2 regions of the Nicoliella lavandulae genome follow, and region 2 is predicted to be linked to the other one. Evidence: a T-box and tRNA genes for the amino acid it is inferred to sense, from the RefSeq annotation. Region 2 holds a T-box; the other holds one or more tRNA genes.

Region 1 (3,403 bases), 330 kb from region 2:
GTAACGTTGTTAACAACTTAGGGTTAAACCGTTGCCCATGACAATACGGACAGGTTTGAAATTCATAGAAACGATTTAATCGTTGAATGGCCTTTTCGTTTTTAGTTGTTTTTAAGCTATCTTCCACTGCTGCATATGCATTTTCGTACTTCGCGTTATCCATATGAAATCCCTTACCAGTTTTAGTCGGAATGTTAATTGCATATGTTTTTACCGGACCATGAAATACAATCTCGCGTTCACGTTCGGACAATGATTTAAAGGGAACATCAATTCGCACCCCTGCTGCTTGTGCTACCCATTGCATGAAATTACGTCCTGGAAGCCGCCACGATGCCACAGCACCGTCTAAAATGGTCTTATTGGGATCAGGAACTAATTGATCACTAACAATGCTGCGAACGACCCCGGTTCCTTCACACTTTGGACACGCTCCCGCTGAGTTAAATGCGTAGTCTTCGGCACTAGGAACTTTAAATTTAACGCCACACGTTGGACAGGTTAGTTTGCCCATTTCATCGCTACCGACTAAATCCATTACCTGTGAAACTTTAATCGTGGGTGCAAGACGATGCCCATTCGGACAAACGTGCGAACCTAATCGAGAAAACATTAATCTAATCACATTCATTGCTTCAGACATTGTTCCAACGGTAGATCGACCATTAGGAACGGTCGGTCGTTGTCTTAATGCAATCGCAGATGGTAACGATTTAACTTCCGTCACATCTGCTTTACCAACTTGTGAGATTCGCCGACGCGTATAAGTCGAAAGTGCATTTAAATAACGCCGAGCCCCCTCTGCATATAAAACCCCCATTGCTAATGATGATTTTCCAGATCCTGACACTCCAGTAATTGCAGTAAAGGCATTTAATTGGATATCAACATTAATATTCTTTAAGTTATTAACCTTGGCTCCTCGCACTTCAATTTGGTGCGGAATTGATTCATGATTTAAAAGCGACATAATACCCCTCCACGATTTTTAATAATTATAGTTATATTATATATCAATTAAATTTTTAGACACAAAAAAACGACATCAATAAATGATGTCGTCATCTTTTTATATTTATACCGGAGGTGGGGTTCGAACCCACACGACCTAAACGGTCACTGGATTTTGAGTCCAGCGCGTCTGCCAATTCCGCCACTCCGGCAAAATGAATAATAAAGGCGGTAACCGGATTTGAACCGGTGATAAAGGTTTTGCAGACCTCTGCCTTACCACTTGGCTATACCGCCATGTAAAACTATTTAATGCAAATAATTATGGGATAAGCCTAATCTAAATTGAATCAATAAATCCAAAATAAAGGGCGGTATGTGGGAATCGAACCCACGCGTGTCGGATCCACAAACCGATGTGTTAACCACTTCACCAATACCGCCATAGCATTAAAACAGGGATAGTAGGAATCGAACCCACATCAACGGTTTTGGAGACCGGTATTCTGCCCTTGAACTATATCCCTAAAAATGGAGGGGAGTGGATTCGAACCACCGAACCCGAAGGAGCGGATTTACAGTCCGCCGCGTTTAGCCAGACTTCGCTACCCCTCCGTAAATGGCGCGGGACAGAATCGAACTGCCGACACACGGAGCTTCAATCCGTTGCTCTACCAACTGAGCTACCGAGCCAAAAAAATTGCTAGGGTAAATATTTAATTTTTGATATTATCAAAAAACGGTCCGTACGAGACTCGAACTCGTGATCTCCGCCGTGACAGGGCGGCGTCATAACCAACTGGACCAACGGACCATTTTTAAGCAATATAATCATTAGTAATTCTTAATTACTAATGACCCGTACGGGATTCGAACCCATGTTACTGCCGTGAAAGGGCAGTGTCTTAACCACTTGACCAACGGGTCATAAAATAATATGGAGAGTGAGGGATTCGAACCCTCGAAACAGGCTTTAACCCGTTTACATCATTTCCAATGATGCTCCTTCGGCCTCTCGGACAACTCTCCAAAAAACTCCGGCAGGCGGGCTCGAACCGTCGACAACCTGATTAACAGTCAGGTGCTCTACCAACTGAGCTATGCCGGAATAATCTGCGTGGCAACGTCCTATCCTCGCAGGGGGCGATCCCCCAACTACTTTTGGCGTACAGAAGCTTAACTGCTGTGTTCGACATGGGAACAGGTGTATCCTTCTGGCAATCATCACCACACTATTTAATTGTGAGAACTTCGTTCTCTCAAAACTAGATAATATTTTATTCTTCCGTGAGAACTACCTTACTTGGTTAAGTCCTCGACCGATTAGTATTGGTCCGCTCCATGCATCACTGCACTTCCACTTCCAACCTATTTACCTGATCATCTCTCAGGGGTCTTACTTCCATAAAGGAATGGGAAATCTCATCTCGAGGTGGGTTTCACACTTAGATGCTTTCAGCGTTTATCTCATCCATACATAGCTACCCAGCGATGCGCCTGGCGGCACAACTGGTACACCAGCGGTATGTCCACTCCGGTCCTCTCGTACTAAGAGCAGCTCCTCTCAAATTTCCTACGCCCGCGACGGATAGGGACCGAACTGTCTCACGACGTTCTGAACCCAGCTCGCGTACCGCTTTAATGGGCGAACAGCCCAACCCTTGGGACCAACTACAGCCCCAGGATGCGATGAGCCGACATCGAGGTGCCAAACCTCCCCGTCGATGTGAACTCTTGGGGGAGATAAGCCTGTTATCCCCAGGGTAGCTTTTATCCGTTGAGCGATGGCCCTTCCATACGGTACCACCGGATCACTAAGCCCGACTTTCGTCCCTGCTCGACCTGTATGTCTCGCAGTCAAGCTCCCTTCTGCCTTTACACTCGTCGAATGATTTCCAACCATTCTGAGGGAACCTTTGGGCGCCTCCGTTACTGTTTAGGAGGCGACCGCCCCAGTCAAACTGCCAACCAGACACTGTCTCCCACCACGATGAGTGGTGCGGGTTAGAGTGTTCATACAGCGAGGGTAGTATCCCACCAATGCCTCCATCGAAACTAGCGTTCCGACTTCTATGGCTCCTACCTATCCTGTACAAGCTATACAAACACCCAATATCAAGTTACAGTAAAGCTCCATGGGGTCTTTCCGTCCTGTCGCGGGTAACCTGCTTCTTCACAGGTATCTCAATTTCACCGAGTCTCTCGTTGAGACAGTGCTCAGATCGTTACGCCTTTCGTGCGGGTCGGAACTTACCCGACAAGGAATTTCGCTACCTTAGGACCGTTATAGTTACGGCCGCCGTTTACTGGGGCTTCGTTTCTGAGCTTCGCCGAAGCTAACTCATCCACTTAACCTTCCAGCACCGGGCAGGCGTCAGCCCCTATACTTCATCTTACGATTTTGCAGAAACCTGTGTTTTTGATAAACAGTCGCCTGAGCTTTTTCACTGCG
Region 2 (3,403 bases):
TGCCGTGCTTAGTGGATACCATGCTGCATTCTTAGTTGCCCTTATTTTTGGAATTGTAGGATTAGCATTTACCTTTATGCTTAAAAAGGGTAAAAGTGTTCCTGAAGCTTCAGCACAAGGAGGTCGTAAATAATGATTATCGTTTTATTAATTGTCGTTGCGATTTTGTTCTTCTTGGCTTGGAACCTAGTTAATAAGCAACCGCTTCATTTTATTTTAAATACGATTATGACTGTTTTATTATTGGTAGTAATGGGATTATCCGTTGGTAACTTTAAGTATCACTATGGGATGCATAAGGTTACTTCAACTACTACTAGTACTAAGGTTAGTTCCCTTTCTTCAGAAATGAACATGGTTATTTCACAACCAGTCGGGGAAAGCCAAAGTAAGGATAAGGCACTCGTTTACAAGAGCGACAGTGCTAAGAAAACGATCAAGCCCGATACTGATGTTACGAACTTAGTAGTAAGCAGTAATATTAAACACGCTAAGTTAGTTACGAAGACAGTTCGTTGGGAATATAAGAACAGCTTCCAACGGTTTATGTACGGACTGGCGCAAAAGGAATCTATCTATCACCGGACCAATACGCTCTATGTACCAAAGAGTTGGTTAGTATTGAACGGTAAACAAGTAAAGGCATTGCCAACGATTATGAAACAAGAACAAGCAAACATGCAAAAGCAAGCTGCTAGTTCACAATCACAACAACAAGCAATGCTACAACAAGAAGTGCAATCAATGGTACAACAAAAGGTTGCGCAAGCTAAAAAGCAAAATCCAAATATGACTGCTAGTCAACAACAAGCATTGGTCAAAAAGGCAACCGCTGAAGCTAAGCAATCAGTTCAAGCTAAGGCGCAACAAGCTGCATTAGCTAAGATGATGCCAAACGTTAAGGCAGCCTTAGCCAAAGTTAAGTAATTCATTTATTGACAAATTTGCATTTGATTATTATTATTATTATGTTAATTAAACAAATGCTGAGAAGTAGTTCTAGTATTAAATGTATTTGAGAATCCAGAAACTTAGCGGGGATGAGAGCTAAGCGATACATTTAAGAAATTACACCTATGGAGCTTGCAATTATGCCGGGTCATTTCGTTATTAATGGTTGAGTGATCATTATTGATGATAACTTGGGTGGTACCGCGGAACTCATTTCGTCCCCTATGGCTTATTTAAGCTGTAGGGGATTTTTTGTTAAACAAGGAGGAAACATACATGGATATTATCGAAGATTTAGACTGGCGGGGTGCGATTAACCAACAAACCGATGCTGAAGGGTTAAAGAAACTAGTAAATGAAAAGAAAATTGGCTTATATGCTGGAATTGACCCAACAGGTGACAGTATGCACATTGGGCATTTGATTCCATTTATGATTTTAAAGCGGTTCCAATTAGCTGGTTACCACCCAGTAATCTTAGTTGGTGGGGCCACTGGTTCAATTGGTGACCCAAGTGGTAAAAAGGCTGAAAGAAAACTACAAACCATGGAACAAGTTAAACATAATGAGGAAGCACTTACTAAACAAATGACGAAACTATTTGGTCAAGATGGTGGCTTTACAATTGTTGATAACTACGACTGGCTTTCTAAGTTCTCATTATTAGACTTTCTTCGTGACTACGGTAAGGTGTTTAACATTAATACGATGTTAAATAAAGAAGTGGTTTCTAGTCGTTTAGATGCCGGAATCTCATTTACTGAATTTACCTACCAAATTTTGCAATCAATGGACTTCTTACACCTCTTTAAGAATAATGATGTTCAATTACAAATTGGTGGTTCTGATCAATGGGGGAACATTACTTCTGGAATTGATTTAATTCACAAGATGGAAGGTTCTGAAGCTAAAGCATACGGGTTAACGATTCCATTAATGCTAAAGGCAGATGGAACTAAGTTTGGTAAAACTGCTGGTGGGGCCGTTTGGTTAGACCCTGAAAAGACGACTCCTTACGAATTTTACCAGTTCTGGATTAACCAAGATGATCGGGATGTTGTGAAGTACTTGAAGTACTTTACCTTCCTTAGTCATGATGAAATTAATGAGTTAGCTGAAAAGGTAAAGACGGAACCTCAAAAACGTGAAGCTCAACGTAGATTAGCCGAAGAAGTTACTAAGTTCGTGCACGGTGAAAAAGCGGTTGAAGAAGCTGAAAATATCACTAAGGCACTATTCTCTAATGGAATTAAGAACCTAACCGTTAGTGAAGTAGAACAAGGTTTTAAAAATATGCCAAGTGTAGAAATTAGTTCTGAACCAAATAACATTATTCAATGGTTAGTAGATGATACGAAGATTGAACCATCAAGAAGACAAGCAAGAGAAGATGTTAAAAATGGTGCAGTTCGGATTAATGGTGAAAAAGTAGACGACGTTGAAGCAACAATTAATCCTAAGGATAGTTTTGATGGTAAGTTCGTTGTGGTTCGGAAGGGTAAAAAGCGTTATTATTTAGCCCGCGTTACTAAGTAATTTTAATTAATGAGTTGTAGTTAACATTGTTAGCTGCAACTCATTTTTATTTTGTTCTTCAAAACTTTGTATTGTTTTGAAATTAATTTTAATTTTATGTTGACATTAACTTTTGAACGCGGTATATTATTACTTGCGTTATTCGTTCCGACCGAACAGCTTATCAAAGTTGTTCAAAATTAATTTTAAAAAGTTGTTGACATTGAGTTATCAATTTGTTATTATTAAATAGTTGTCATTACGAACGACACACTCAAGTAGATCTTTGAAAACTGAACAAAATTATGACAAAGATGTGTAAGGAACTTCATAATTAATTATGAAGAAAAAATCTTATGCGAAGTCAATTCGCTTAAAAGTAACAATATTAGAAGAGCTAAGTTAAGCTTTTCATCTTAAGATGAGAGTTTGATCCTGGCTCAGGACGAACGTTGGCGGCGTGCCTAATACATGCAAGTCGAACGAGTTTCCGTTAATGATAGTTGATGCTTGCATTAACTTGACTTAACATCGAAACGAGTGGCGAACTGGTGAGTAACACGTAGATAACTTGCCCTAAAGCGGGGGATAACATTTGGAAACAAGTGCTAATACCGCATAACAACAAAAACCGCATGGTTTTTGTTTGAAAGATGCGTTTGCATCACTTTAGGATGGATCTGCGGCGTATTAGCTTGTTGGTGGGGTAATGGCCTACCAAGGCAATGATACGTAGCCGACCTGAGAGGGTAATCGGCCACAATGGGACTGAGACACGGCCCATACTCCTACGGGAGGCAGCAGTAGGGAATCTTCCACAATGGACGCAAGTCTGATGGAGCAACGCCGCGTGAGTGAAGAAGGGTTTCGGCTCGTAAAACTCTGTTGTTAAAGAAGAACGGGTATGATAGGAAATGATCATATCGTGACGGTATTT

What was found. The T-box of region 2 lies ahead of tyrS (tyrosine--tRNA ligase). A T-box ahead of a tRNA ligase gene usually reads a tRNA of that ligase, here a tRNA-Tyr.
Region 1: it encodes a tRNA-Tyr, which carries the amino acid that the T-box ahead of tyrS (tyrosine--tRNA ligase) is inferred to sense. The anticodon was not compared.

Annotation. Positions count from the first base shown of each region.
Region 1 is NZ_JAWMWH010000001.1:978,772-982,174, reverse strand. It holds gene R4146_RS04655 (excinuclease ABC subunit UvrA) at 1-970, opposite strand, end outside; tRNA gene R4146_RS04650 (tRNA-Leu) at 1,079-1,163, opposite strand; tRNA gene R4146_RS04645 (tRNA-Cys) at 1,178-1,248, opposite strand; tRNA gene R4146_RS04640 (tRNA-His) at 1,322-1,394, opposite strand; tRNA gene R4146_RS04635 (tRNA-Trp) at 1,408-1,478, opposite strand; tRNA gene R4146_RS04630 (tRNA-Tyr) at 1,484-1,566, opposite strand; tRNA gene R4146_RS04625 (tRNA-Phe) at 1,572-1,644, opposite strand; tRNA gene R4146_RS04620 (tRNA-Asp) at 1,692-1,765, opposite strand; tRNA gene R4146_RS04615 (tRNA-Glu) at 1,807-1,878, opposite strand; tRNA gene R4146_RS04610 (tRNA-Ser) at 1,890-1,980, opposite strand; tRNA gene R4146_RS04605 (tRNA-Asn) at 1,987-2,059, opposite strand; rRNA gene rrf (5S ribosomal RNA) at 2,067-2,183, opposite strand; rRNA gene R4146_RS04595 (23S ribosomal RNA) at 2,255-3,403, opposite strand, start outside.
Region 2 is NZ_JAWMWH010000001.1:652,735-656,137, forward strand. It holds gene R4146_RS02965 (MDR family MFS transporter) at 1-133, shown strand, start outside; gene R4146_RS02970 (DUF4811 domain-containing protein) at 133-927, shown strand; T-box leader at 980-1,177, shown strand; gene tyrS (tyrosine--tRNA ligase) at 1,228-2,487, shown strand; rRNA gene R4146_RS02980 (16S ribosomal RNA) at 2,884-3,403, shown strand, end outside.